DNA from 4 places in the Vibrio owensii genome. Region 4 is predicted to be linked to each of the others. Evidence: predicted binding sites of a transcription regulator. Region 4 holds the regulator's gene; each other region holds the start of a gene.
The links. The regulator CRP, encoded in region 4, controls carbon source genes, mostly activating them, when cyclic AMP is high. The targets are predictions, from matches to a motif close to TGTGANNNNNNTCACA.
Positions count from the first base shown of each region.

Region 1: deoD (purine-nucleoside phosphorylase) is a predicted target of CRP. The motif match lies at 1,709-1,724, and genes of this name have one in related genera.
Region 2: cdd (cytidine deaminase) is a predicted target of CRP. The motif match lies at 2,229-2,244, and genes of this name have one in related genera.
Region 3: gltB (glutamate synthase large subunit) is a predicted target of CRP. The motif match lies at 1,064-1,079, and genes of this name have one in related genera.

Region 1 covers NZ_CP019960.1:301,038-304,550, forward strand. Annotated here, with positions in the region: gene A9237_RS18020 (lactate dehydrogenase) at 1-811, opposite strand, end outside; gene deoD (purine-nucleoside phosphorylase) at 880-1,590, opposite strand; gene A9237_RS18030 (YbgA family protein) at 1,989-2,939, shown strand; gene A9237_RS18035 (MerR family transcriptional regulator) at 2,929-3,513, shown strand, end outside.
Region 2 covers NZ_CP019959.1:310,642-314,154, reverse strand. Annotated here, with positions in the region: gene purT (formate-dependent phosphoribosylglycinamide formyltransferase) at 1-1,089, opposite strand, end outside; gene cdd (cytidine deaminase) at 1,237-2,124, opposite strand; gene A9237_RS01365 (LrgB family protein) at 2,390-3,067, opposite strand; gene A9237_RS01360 (CidA/LrgA family protein) at 3,069-3,443, opposite strand; gene sbcB (exodeoxyribonuclease I) at 3,502-3,513, opposite strand, start outside.
Region 3 covers NZ_CP019959.1:1,338,068-1,341,580, reverse strand. Annotated here, with positions in the region: gene gltB (glutamate synthase large subunit) at 1-803, opposite strand, end outside; gene mnmL (tRNA modification radical SAM protein MnmL/YtqA) at 1,358-2,302, shown strand; gene A9237_RS05955 (sensor domain-containing diguanylate cyclase) at 2,353-3,513, shown strand, end outside.
Region 4 covers NZ_CP019959.1:2,137,112-2,140,624, forward strand. Annotated here, with positions in the region: gene A9237_RS09750 (DUF1338 domain-containing protein) at 212-1,003, shown strand; gene crp (cAMP-activated global transcriptional regulator CRP) at 1,334-1,966, opposite strand; gene A9237_RS09760 (phosphoribulokinase) at 2,206-3,075, opposite strand; gene A9237_RS09765 (YheU family protein) at 3,200-3,412, opposite strand; gene A9237_RS09770 (hydrolase) at 3,478-3,513, opposite strand, start outside.

The DNA of each region.
Region 1 (3,513 bases), on a different replicon from region 4:
CACGCAGTTTTTTAGACGGTGCTGGTGGCGGTTCACTCGCTTCCGCTGTGTATTCTTGCGAGACAAAGCGAGACACTTCATCGTATGGGTTGTGATCCAGTGTAGCGACTGGCTCATCATCAGAAGAGTAGTTCACATGCTGACAAAGGATATAACCCGAATGTGCTTCACCCGAAGCGATCCAGTAAACGCCATTATTGCTGTTTGGTTGCAGCGCGACGTAGTTCGACGCGAGCTCATAATGCTCAGCGTGGTTTACCCAACGTGCATCAATCGTTGCCAGTTTGCGTCGGCAACGGCTAGCGATGTGGTCAACATGATCGTAAAAGGTTTTTGGGTTGATGCTGAGTTTGCGGCAGATTTCACGAACGGAATAACCAGTAAACAATAAGCCCATTAAATTCTCTTGGAATTGAAGCTTTTTGTTGGCACCAGACCATTTATCGACAAAAGTACTTTGACACACTTTGCAGCGGTAACGTTGGCGATCGCCACTGTAACCGAAAGCGTGATAGAGGTGTTTATGAGTATGGACAGAAAGCCCAAAGTTATCGCAGTCATCGTTGCGACAAGCAGGTAACCCGTCACTGTGGACGTGACGCAGACGATGAAGCTCGTTCACTACATCGCGGTTATTAAGTAAGGGGGGGAAAGCTCCACACTCACGGCATACCATCGCCGGACGTTTAGGGTTAGCATGTTGCAAAACGTATCGCTTTGCATCACTCAATCCAAAGTTGTCACACGCCAATGTTTTACAAAAGTTGAGTTGTAACCCATCTGCGTCCCTTGGCAGTTCGCCGTTAGACACAATCGCCCCCTCGGGATAATTCTTGCAGCCGGTCAGGCCCCGGCTGCTATTTACTACTTAGGTGTTTCTTAGATGTTGATTGCTGTTTCTAGAGCAACTTTCATCATGTCGTTGAACGACTTTTGACGCTCTTCAGAGCTTAGTTTTTCGCCACGGATGATGTGGTCAGAAACTGTTAGGATAGTTAGAGCTTTCGCGCCTAGGTCAGCAGCAACGCCGTAGATACCAGCCGCTTCCATGTCTACACCTAGGATGCCTAGTTTTTCCATTTTCTCGAACAGGTCTGCTTCTGGTGTGTAGAACAGGTCTGCAGAGAATACGTTACCAACTTTAACTGGTACTTCTTGAGCACGTGCTTGGTTAACCGCTTCTTCTAGAAGACCGTAGTCAGCGATTGCAGCGAAGTCGTGGTTGTTGAAACGGATACGGTTAACTTTTGAGTCTGTAGATGCACCCATACCGATAACAACGTCCATTAGTTTAACGTCGTCACGTACTGCACCACAGCTACCTACACGGATAACGTTTTTCACGCCGTATTCAGCGATTAGTTCGTGCACGTAGATACAGCAAGATGGGATACCCATACCGTGGCCCATTACAGAAACTTTCTTGCCTTTGTAAGTGCCAGTAAAGCCGAACATGTTGCGAACGTCACAAACTTGTTTCACATCTTCTAGGAACGTTTCTGCGATGTATTTAGCGCGCAACGGGTCGCCTGGCATTAGAACTGTTTCAGCGAAATCACCTGGTTGTGCGTTAATGTGTGGGGTTGCCATAAGTGCTCTCCAAAGTTTTGTTCAGGTAAAACGCATCAATTATAGAATGCTATTACCAATTCTGTTGAACTTGTTCGTTTTCGTTGAGGCCATAATATCGGGACAGGGTAAGGGTACTTGAGAGTTAAGTCACAAAACGGTCGGTTTTAGTGTTTAAATATTCTGTTGATAACTAAATCTGTTGAAAGCAAAAAGGCAATCGATTTGCTTTTGAGCAGTTTGTCGATTGCGCGCACAAATTCTTCCTTTCTTCGCCTAAATTTTTTCTGAAATTGTGCTGATCGAATTCCTGTACAACTGAGTAAAACGGTTAAATTGTACAATTTATTTTCTTGTACAATCTGGAAAGGCTTGCTATAAGTTATACAACAAAACATTTTGTATAGGGATGCGTCATCATGGAATCGTCAATCAAAGTAGGTATCAGCTCTTGTGTGTTAGGTGAACGTGTACGTTTCGACTCTGGGCACAAAATCAGCAACTTCGTTACTAAAGAATTAGATGGGTACTTCAGCTTCGTGCCCGTATGCCCGGAAGTCGGTGTTGGCATGACAGTGCCTCGCCCAACCATTCGTCTAGTGAGCAACGAAGAGCGCATTGCATTGGTCGAAACAAAGAATCCTGAAAACGATCATACCGATAAAATGCTGACGTACTCAGAAAACAAAGTGAACGAGCTGCAAGGGGAACAGCTGTGTGGCTACATCGTATGTGCTAAGTCTCCAACATGTGGCATGGAACGTGTGAAGGTTTACAGCAAGAACAGTGCTGCAAAAGAAGGCATTGGCTTGTACACCAAAACTTTGATGGAAAAAATGCCGTGGTTACCAGTAGAAGAAGACGGTCGCTTAAATGATCCTGTATTGAAAGAGAACTTCATTACTCGCGTTTACTGCTTGAACGACTTTTATGAGTCGATGGACGGCGAGCCAACCCGTGGCAAGATCATCGAGTTCCACTCACGTTACAAACTAACACTGATGGCGCACCACCCAGAATCTTACCGCTCTCTAGGTCGATTAGTGGCTGATGTTGCGAACTATGAAATCGAAGACTTCTACAGCGAATATCGCCTTGGCCTGATGAAGGCATTGCAAAACCGCGCGAGTCGTAAAAATAACACCAACGTGTTGATGCACTTACAAGGCTACTTTAAGCGTTCGCTGAGCAGTGATGAGAAAGCAGAGTTAGCGACGGTTATCAGTGACTACCGAACTGGCCTGTTACCATTGCTTGCCCCGTTAACCTTAATTAAGCACTATCTCAATGCGTACCCAGATGAGTACCTACAAAAACAAAAATATTTAGAACCATACCCGCAGGAGATGAGACTACGTTATGGATTGTAGCCAAGAAGAAAAACTATACGCAATTAGAGATGTATCAGAGTTGACGGGCGTAAAACCCGTCACCCTGAGAGCTTGGCAAAGACGCTATAACTTGATTCAACCTCAGAGAACAGAAAAAGGCCATCGCCTATACCGCCAACAAGACCTAGATACGATCCGTGAGATCCAAGGGTGGCTTGCCAAGGGTGTGGCGATTGGCAAAGTTAAGGGATTATTGGGTCAAGAGTCCGATGTTGACGTCGCCTCTGACGTTCAGCGTTTGGAAGAAGCCGAAGCCATGCTGAAAGCCCTGTCCGAACTCAACCGTGGCAAAACGGAAACCTTGTTATCTGGTGTATTAAAGGAATACCCACTTAACATTGTTATAGAACAGCTGATAAACCCAGTTTTCGAAGCGTTAGACTTAGTGAAAGTGTCGCAGCGTTCTCTGCAACTGGGGTTGTTCCAGACTTGTTTGATCACTCGATTGGCCTTGGTTGTCGATTCTGAAAACAAAGCGTCCTCAAAGGGTAAATGCTTACTGCTTAGCTTTGACCAAGCACGTGATTCAGAGAGTTGGGTACAAGCAGCAAAA
Region 2 (3,513 bases), 1.7 Mb from region 4:
TAAGCGACGACGGCCGTCTATCTCAGGTTTGCCAAAAAAACGTACTTGAGTTTGTGGCTGAGCCAATGCCTTGGCAACATTGTCAAAGCGGATATCAGTTGATGTACCTTGGCCTAAAATAACCGCTGATGCTGATGGTCCATACTGAACTATGTTGTTGATCGGCATTCCGGTGAACGCTCGAACATGCAGTGCGAACTCAGACATTTCTTGAGAGATCATGGTTACCATGCCGGTATCGTGTGGGCGAGGGGATACTTCATTGAAAATGACCTTATCGCCTTTAACAAACAGCTCGACACCAAAGATGCCGTAGCCACCCAGTGCATTAACAACTTTCTCTGCTGTATATTCAGCCGCTTTGATGGCGTTGTCTGACATTGCTTGTGGCTGCCATGATTCACGGTAATCACCATCTTCTTGACGATGTCCGATCGGAGCACAAAAGTGCACTCCATCAGCTGCGCGCACGGTTAGCAATGTGATTTCGTAATCAAAGTCAATAAAGCCTTCAACAATCACACGCCCTGCACCTGTACGACCACCTTCTTGTGCGTAATCCCAAGCCGTTTGAACATCTTCTTCTGATTTGATAACGCTCTGGCCTTTACCAGAAGAGCTCATCACTGGCTTAACAACACACGGGATACCAACGTGTTCTACTGCTGCTTTAAAGTCCTCAAAGCTGTCAGCAAATTGATAAGGGGAAGTGTTTAGGGCCAACTCTTCAGCTGCAAGGCGGCGAATGCCTTCACGGTTCATTGTCAGCTTAGTTGCTTTCGCTGTAGGAACAACGTTCAAGCCTTTCTCTTCTAACTCGACCAATTTATCGGTCGCGATAGCTTCAATTTCAGGAACCACGTAAGCAGGTTGCTCTTTATTGATGATCTCTTCCAGTGCCTGTCCATCAAGCATGTCGATGACGTAGCTACGATGCGCAACTTGCATCGCCGGAGCATCGGCATAACGGTCGCACGCGATCACTTCCAAACCAAGACGTTGGCATTCAATTGCCACTTCTTTACCAAGCTCGCCAGAGCCCAAAAGTAATACACGGGTAGCATGAGTGCTAGTAGCAGTACCGAACATAGTGTTCCCTTACAAAATAAAGTGATGAAACCGAATTTGCAGGGGATCATACTGATTTTTACGCACGAAGCAAACGTTTGCGCAAGGTTTTTTGATAATAAAAAAGCCCTACACTGGGTAGAGCTTCTCGCTTAGCGTTTGGATAAATTAAACGTTCACAAAACTCACTGGAATATCAGGGTTTAGCGCTTCTAGCGTTGATTGAGTATCGGCTAGGTGGCTGATCTTGCCTTGCGAGTTCTCAACCAGAGCAGCAGCTTTGATGTCTTCAAACTGCTCACCAGCCATCAGGATTTGAATCAGTGCAACCTGAAGCGGTGGAAGGCTAGGGTTGAACGCCGCGTTTTCTGCGTAAGCGCCTTGGAATACGCGACCACTGTTCATCTCTAGAGCAATACCGCTCAAGTTGTTAGTGTAAGGCGCGTGGCTGATGTTCATTGCGCTGACCGCTTTTTGGATCAGAGCGTCATCTTCATCACACACAAACTCGTGTTTTACATCTGCCATTAGACCAGATTCGATGCCTAAGTCTGCAGGACCAAAAGCTTCTGGAAGGTAGTGGTGTAGTGACTTTTCTTCGCGTTCTGGCAATTGGATCTTGAGTTCTTTTGCAGTAGTGAGTTCATTCATGAACTGACGACAGTGACCACAAGGGCTGTAGTTGATGGTGATGTCTTTCACACCATGTTCGCCTTTCATCCAAGCGTGGCTGATCGCACACTGCTCAGCATGAACGGTTTGACCCAGTTGAACGCCGAAAAACTCCATGTTCGCACCAAAGTAAAGGCGACCAGATAGACCGCGAACAATCGCACCGACATAGAATTCAGAAATTGGAGCGTAAGAAAACGCTGCGGCAAAAGGAAGTAGAGCAACACGAAGCTCTTTGTCTGAAAGGTTGGTAGCGTTCAGCAGCTCATCAAACTGTTGCTCAGAAATAGTGGCATCAAAATCGTCAGCGAGAACGATAGGAGCAAGATGTGTTGAAAGTGCTTCAGGAGCGCTTGCTAGCGCCTGTTCAATGCGACTTTTCATGTTGAATCCTTGTTATTGCATGGACAGTTATTCTATGTGAAAGATGGAAATGTTCTGTGCTTTAGATCACGTTAATGTGTGTAATGATAATTTACGTTACATAATTAGAGTGAGCTCACACATGTATTCGATTTCACGACGATTTAACGTTATCTCTGTCCCACTAATAACTATATCAACGTATATTCATACTGCGAATTTTCTGGATGAGATTATGACCTGCTCACTTTATCGGGAAGCAAAGTAGAGCAGGTCATTGAGGTCTTTATTGGTATAACCAAACAGCCAAAGCAAAGAAGCTTGGCGCAAGAATAGAAGTGATGATGCCACACAGCACCAAAGCTAGAGATGAGAAAGCCGCATCACCAGGCTGTTTTTCAGCACATGTTGCTGTCCCAAGTGCGTGAGAGACAGTACCCATTGTCAGGCCACGAGCGATAGGGTGTTTAATGCCGATAAGGTTGAAGATTGGGTAAGCCAAAATCGCCCCGAATAAACCCACGATAAGCACTAAAATAGCCGCAACGGCAGCTTCACCACCTAAGTGGCTAGAGATTTCCATCGCGATAGGGGTGGTTACCGATTTGCCCACTAAGCTTGCAATGAGGCTGATGTCTGCTTTGAATGCAACGGCGATCAGTGTCGCTGTTAGCATCGACATCACGCTGCCCAAAGAGCAAGCCAGTGCGATAATGCGCCAGTTGGCTTTGATTTGAGGTAGCTGCTCATAGAGCGGATACGCTAGCGCAACAACAGCGGGCTGAAGCAAGAAGCTAATATACTCGTTGTCGGCGTAGTAGGTTTCAAACGGCACTTTCAAAAAGGTGAGTAGAGGGATCAATACTGCGATGCTGATTAAAAGCGGGTTTGCGATTGGGTTGTTAACCTTAATTGCGATTTGACGAGCGGCAAGGAAAACCACAATAGTGACAAGTAACCACATATTAGTGTTTCTCCTTCAGCAAGTAATCTAAGAACCACGCTAAGCTGACCAATACGATCAGTGAGCCGCCTACTGCACTCGCAATGATTGGCAGCGCATTCGCCAACAACATATCAAAGTGCTGCATCAAACCAACACTGATTGGGACGAACAATAAGATCATGTATCGAATGAAAAGCGTCGCGCCAGGCTTAACCCATTCGACTTTGACGAAGCCAAGGGTCATAGAGAAAAACAGCACTAGCATGCCGATGACACTTCCAGGAACAGAAACGCCAGTGAATTTTTGAATAGTATTGCCGATGCCAAGTGCTCCCATGATGAGTGCGAGGGAAATGAGCAAATGGACCAGCTGTAGTAATCGATCTTTAATCATTTTGACAGCATATAAAACAACAAGCACACCCGAAGGTGCGCTTGAACAAGGTAAGAAATTAGGAGGCTAA
Region 3 (3,513 bases), 800 kb from region 4:
TTCATCCAGTTCAAGTTACCGCGAACTGTATTGATTTCACCGTTGTGGGCAATGTAACGGAAAGGCTGTGCAAGACGCCATTTCGGGAAGGTATTGGTAGAGAAACGAGAGTGTACAAGTGCTAGTGCAGTCACCATGGTCGGGTTTTGCAGATCAAGGAAGTACTGAGGTACTTGCTCGGTCGTTAACTGACCTTTGTACACTAATGTCTTGTAAGACATGGAGTTAATGTAGAAGTCGTCACCAATGTTCGAAACGCTTTCTAGGCAAACACGTACAGTGTAGTTACGAAGTACGTACAGTTTGCGCTCTAGCTCTTCAGGTGTGATGCCAGGGCCACCAGAGATAAACACATGCTCAAACTGAGGTTCTGTGCTTAGTGGGTCTGCACCGATCATTGAGTTGTCGGTTGGCAATACACGGTAGCCGATAACTTCAAGATCTAGACGCTGTGCGTTACGTTCTAGAATGTCACGGCATTGTTCGCGTTTGTATTCGTCTTTCGGGAAAAGAACGACACCAACACCATACTTTTCAAACGAAGGCAATTTAATGCCTAACTTAACGGCTTCTTCTAATAGGAATTCATGAGGTTTTTGTAGCAAGATACCCGCACCGTCACCGCTGCATGGGTCACAACCTTGACCACCACGGTGTTCCATGCGAGCCAGCATATCCAATGCTTGAGTCACTACTTCATGAGATTTACGGTTTTTAAGGTGAGCAACAAAACCGATACCACAAGCGTCATGCTCCAGCTCCGGAGTGTACAGACCCTGTGAATTTTGCTCTCTATCTACCATAGATACATCCTTCCAGTTCAATGTCGACGCAAGAATCCCGGACAGATCTCGACTGCCTTAGGTGCGCTCTTTGCGTCTTGTCCTTTATATTTATGATTCGCCACTGGCCGAGGTTGACCAGTCTTGATTCCTTTCCGTATCTCGCAGGAAAAATTTTGCGAGAAAAACAATCCTTGGTGATATCCCTTTATTTATTGCCACAATTTAGTGACTTATATAGGTGGGAGCGGGGTATCGCCGACAATTCCCGCAGTTGATGTTGTAATAAAAGTCACAAAAACGACGGGGTTGTGTAAGTATCCTACAATTTTGTGACTTGAGAATGCAACGAAAAGTCGCTTTTGTGACCCAATTTTTTCGTTTAAATATTCACTTTTTGTTTAACACTTGCGCAACATTGCAGGTTTTAAGTTGGTTTTATGCAGTTTTATTGATTTCACACCGCTACCTGTTTGTTTGAATTGACTAGAATTATTTGTTTTTTCTTGCAGGGATGTAATTTAGTTACATGAATCGTAGTGAGATTTATTACGGTTTACTATTGGTGAGAATCTATGCAGTTACATGAGTTGGTCAACACATTAGGCCAAGACCTTCAGCGTCGTTACGGCGAAAAAGTCCATAAGCTGACTTTACATGGTGGCTTTAGTTGCCCAAACCGCGACGGCACGATTGGCCGAGGTGGTTGTACATTCTGTAATGTGGCTTCGTTTGCTGACGAAGAAGTACAGATCAAAAGCATCCACGATCAACTGAAAGATCGCGCGGGAGAGATCCATCGAGCGAAGAAGTATCTGGCATATTTTCAGGCGTACACCAGTACCTATGCAGAAGTACAAGTCCTAAAAAACATGTACGAGGAAGCTCTGAAGGCGGCAGACATTGTTGGCCTTTGTGTGGGCACTCGTCCAGATTGCGTTCCTGATGCAGTATTAGATCTGTTGTCGGACTATGTGAATCAAGGTTATGAGATTTGGCTAGAGCTCGGTCTTCAAACTGCCAACAATGACACCCTCAAGCGTATCAACCGTGGTCATGATTTTGAGTGCTATGCAGAAATCACCAAACGCGCTCGTGCTTTGGGTATTAAAGTTTGTACCCATCTGATCGTTGGTTTACCGAAAGAAACTCGCGACGACAACATTGAAACGATGCGTAAAGTACTCGAAGTTGGCACCGATGGCATTAAGCTGCACGGTTTGCACATTGTCGAAGGGAGCACCATGGCAAAAGCATGGCGTGCCGGAAGGTTGGAAGCGCCAGAGTTGGAAACTTACGTCGCAACTGCCAGTGAATTGATCCGCATGACACCAAAAGAGGTGATCTACCACCGTGTTTCTTCTGCTGCGCGTCGTCCAACCTTATTATCACCATTATGGTGTGAGAACCGCTGGTTGGCGATGACTGAAATTGGCCGTGCATTAGATAAAGATGGCGCACAAGGTAGCTTAACCGGCGATGCTTTCATCTATAGCAAACCAGAATTAAAAGCGGAATGATCGATTAAGAACTGTTATATTTCTTCCGATTTGCTTTAAAGGTCGGAAAAATGGATCAGTTACTCAATTGGCTCTGGGATGGGCAGGGCGACTACGGATTTGTGGTCCTGCTCTCTGTGGTATGTGTAATCGCTGTCACACTGATCTATATACGCTTCCAGTCCGGCTTGAAACAGCTGGTTACTGACTCTCCTTATCCCGTACTAGTGATCGATGCTAGTCACGGACAGTTATTGCTTTCTAATGACTCAGCCATGCAATTACTTGGCATTCGTTCATTAGGTTCTGGCTTTCTTTATCCTGCTTCCTTTCATACTGAAGAACTGGTAACACTACTTGATAGCTTTTCTAGTCGACACTTCCGTCAACAATTGTTCGGCTGGCGATTGTCCGAGACAGAGAGCATCAAAGTTGAGTTGTCGGGTCGAAAGAGTTTGCTTCGCGGTCACCGAGTTTGGATTGTGTATGCTCAGCCACATCAAGTGACTCATACAGAACACCAGCAAGAGCTTGAACAACTGGGCATAGCTCGCTCTGCTATCGACTCTCTGTCTGAGCTGATCTGTTTGCAAGATCAACAAGGTAAAGTATTAACGACCAACCGCGCATTTGATCTGTTTTGGGAAGGGCGCAGAGAAGAGGCGTGTACGTCCAAAGCTCGCCCACTCGCGACTCGTAAAAGTGAACGCCGTTGGACAACCGATCCTCAGGGCCGAAGTTGTTTACTTGAAGTGAACCAAAGCTCGCTGGTTTCGCAAGCCGGTGAGATGATCGGCACGCTATCCATCAGCCATGACGTGACGGAATGGCACAAGATGCAACAAAACCTTCGTGATGAAATGGAGCGTCGTAAAGACACCGAGGTTGCATTGGCACAGCGTGATACGATCCTACAAACGATTCTAGACGCGAGTCCAGATTCAATCGGTATCTTCAATGAGAACATGGTTTATCAGGCATGCAACAAGCCATTTGTGAATGCACTCGGGATTCCTGATGTGAGCGACCTTATTGGTAAGCGCCTACAAGACGTTATTCCTGAAGATATCTACATCCGCTTAGAAGCAAGTGATTTGCAAGCTTTGAAGCAAACTCAGCCTATACGCTACATCGATAAAGTGAGCAGCAGCGATGGCTATTACACGTGGTTTGATGTGGTGAAGTCGCCGTTCAAAGATAAAGCGTCCGGCACTAATGGCGTGTTGATCATG
Region 4 (3,513 bases):
TTTACCAAGTTAGGATTCTGGTAAGCGCGCTGGCAAACGCCAAAGGCGAGCTTAAGACTCTCCAGAGCGTGTTGACTGACTGGCACTTATGCCACAGATACCGTCACAGGTTGATGGCCGCTCGTTCGTGATTCTGGACAGCTTTAGGGCTGTGAACGAGCGGTCAACTTCCTCTTACCCCTAACTCTACATTTCATAACAAGGAGTCGTTATGACGCCCGATGTGTTATTTGAATCGCTATGGCAAGACTACATTCAACGTCTTTGCCCTTCCGCTGCTAAAGTCCATCAACTTCTTCAAGAAGATGAGCCTCTGATTAATGATCATATTGCGCTACGTACGTTTAATGTCGCTCCCCTAGGCATTGAAACGTTAGCGAAGCCTTTCCTAGCGGTGGGTTACAAAGCCTGTGGTGACTACGTATTTGAAAGCAAAAAACTGGTGGCAAAACATTTTGAGCACCCAGATCCGAAACAACCAAAAGTCTTCATCAGTGAATTGAAAGTGGATGAGTGCTCACCAGAGCTACAAGCCATCGTTCATAAACTGGTAGAGCAGGTTGATGCTTCTAAACTGACAGGCAGTGACTTCTTGTACGGCGGACGTTTGTGGGACCTCAGTTATGCTGACTTCCAAACTTTGGCGAAAGAGAGTGAATACGCTTCTTGGCTTGCTGCGCACGGTTACGGAGCGAACCACTTCACAGTGAGTGTGAATCAACTCAATCAGCATGAAGAAGTAAAGCAAGTGAACGACCACCTACGTACAGTAGGCTTCACCATCAACGAGAATGGCGGTGAAGTAAAAGGTACGCCAGAGGTGCTACTAGAGCAATCATCGACCATGGCAGACAAAGTACCAGTGACCTTTACTGAAGGCGTTGAGGTTATTCCTGGAGGCTTCTACGAGTTTGCTAAGCGCTACCCAATGGATAACGGTGAGTTGTACCCAGGATTTGTAGCGGCATCGGCAGATAAGATCTTCGAGAGTACCAACGGGTAGAAAGAATCGAGAACGTGCTACGCACTAGAGATGCGGGAACGCTTCGCTTCGAGAGGTTTGCACTCTGGAGTGTTGAACGTTTCTGCTTCGAAGGTTGGAGTTTGTTGGGATATCAGAACGGGTTATGACCTGTGGATTCGGAAACGCTTCGCTGCGGGAGGTTTTAACTCTCGGAATCTGAGAGGGCTTTATCTCGTAGGACGAAGTCCGCGCTCGGAACACAGTGTTCCCAATTCTCGGCTCTTTGCTTTCCGTTCCCGATTCCAAAAAACAAAAAAGCCACCAAACTTACATTTGGTGGCTTTTAAATTTTTTAAACGTTAATCGAGATTAACGAGTCCCGTAAACAACGATAGTTTTACCGTGCGCAGAAATTAGGTTCTGCTCTTCTAGCATCTTCAAGATACGACCTACTGTCTCACGAGAACAGCCAACGATTTGACCGATTTCTTGACGAGTGATCTTGATTTGCATGCCGTCTGGGTGCGTCATCGCATCTGGCTGTTTAGCAAGGTTCAGAAGAGTCTGAGCGATACGACCAGTTACGTCTAGGAACGCTAGGTCACCCACTTTTTGGCTAGTAACTTGTAGACGACGAGCCATTTGCGCAGAAAGGCGCATTAGGATGTCTGGGTTAACTTGGATAAGTTGACGGAATTTCTTGAAAGAAATCTCAGCCACTTCACAAGGAGATTTAGCGCGAACCCAAGCTGTACGCTCTTGGTCTTCTTCGAATAGACCAAGTTCACCAATGAAGTCGCCCTGGTTTAGGTAAGAAAGGATCATTTCCTTACCTTCTTCGTCTTTGATAAGAACCGCAACAGAACCTTTAACGATGTAGTACAAAGTCTCTGCTTTTTCGCCCGCGTGAATTAGCGTGCTTTTTGATGGGTACTTATGAATATGACAGTGTGAAAGAAACCACTCTAATGTTGGGTCGGTTTGAGGTTTACCTAGAACCATAATATCTCACTTCCTCTGCAGGGTACGCTTGCGCTATCCATATTTTAGCTAAGCCTGAATTGGCCTACTAGAATAAGAGCACTTTTTATATGCTGCAAGCTCTCTTGTGTTTCGGTTAGAAATAGTATCCTTTTTCGAAAACGATTTCTTGATTTTAATCGTGCCATGATTGAGATTTTGTAAGCAAAACTGTGCACATGATCACGGTATGAAAAGTAAACACTCCAGTAGGGAGGTTTTTAGCCAATTTTCCCTGTTTCGATGAGTTGTTGCAGAATCGGCCTTACTATGAGCTCCATTGCAAAGCTCATCTTGCCGCCAGGAACCACAATGGTGTTATGGCGAGACATGAATGAGCCATCAATCATCGCCAGCAAATACGGGAAGTCGACATTCTTGATACCGCGTAGGCGGATCACCACAAAACTTTCATCCAAACTTGGAATGCCTTTGGCGTTAAGTGGGTTAGAAGTATCGACGGTCGGTACGCGCTGGAAGTTGATATGTGTACGAGAAAATTGCGGGGTAATGTAGTTTAGGTAATCGTCCATTGAGCGCACGATTGAATCCATCACCGCTTCTCTTGAGTGACCACGATCGCGTGTGTCACGAACGAACTTTTGAATCCACTCCAAGTTCACAATCGGTACCATACCAATTAGAAAATCGACGTGACGCGCCACATTGACATCGCCATCTACCACGCCACCATGTAAACCTTCGTAGAACAGCACATCGCTGTTTTCTGGCAGATCTTGCCAAGGTGTAAAGGTGCCCGGCATTTGGTTGTATGGAACGGCTTCATCAAAAGTGTGCAGATAGCGGCGCACGCTGCCAGTGCCATCTTCACCGAACTTGCGGAAGAACTCTTCTAGCCCCGGAAAGTCATTGGCTTGTGGGCCAAAGTAGCTGATGTGTTTGCCTTGCTCACGCGCTTTGCGGATTTCGACATCCATCTCTGGACGTGTAAAGCGGTGGAAGCTGTCACCTTCAACCCACGCTGGTTTGACGTTCATCATATTGAACATCTTACGGAAGGCTTCAGAAGTGGTGGTTGTGCCGGCACCGGACGAACCAGTAACCGCAATGATTGGGTGTTTCGCTGACATGACAAACCTTGTCGAAAATTACTTACCTGTAAAGTGCAGCACACGTATGCTGCACGGTCGATAACCCACTATAGCACGTAACAAGCCCTTGTCATCGAGTGGGATACGGTAAAATGTGAAGGGTCTAAAACTTTGCTTTTAGTTGGATATCAACCGTTTCATGAAGCTCAGAAAATACGATGACCGCTTCGCCTTTCTCTAATTGGGATTTGACCTGATCGATTTTACTTTGCAGTGAAACTTCGACTGAGCCGTAGTCGGTGCCTTCACGTAGCACGAATTCGCGGATCAGGTTTTCTAGTGTCTCTGGCGCAATGTCTTGCCATGGAATGATCATAAATACCTCAAACTTTTATGATGTTTAGTACGTGCAGAAGCCTTATGTCTGGCACGCCCAGTAGTTTACTGTGTTCGCGGTACGGATACAGCAGAAAGGTA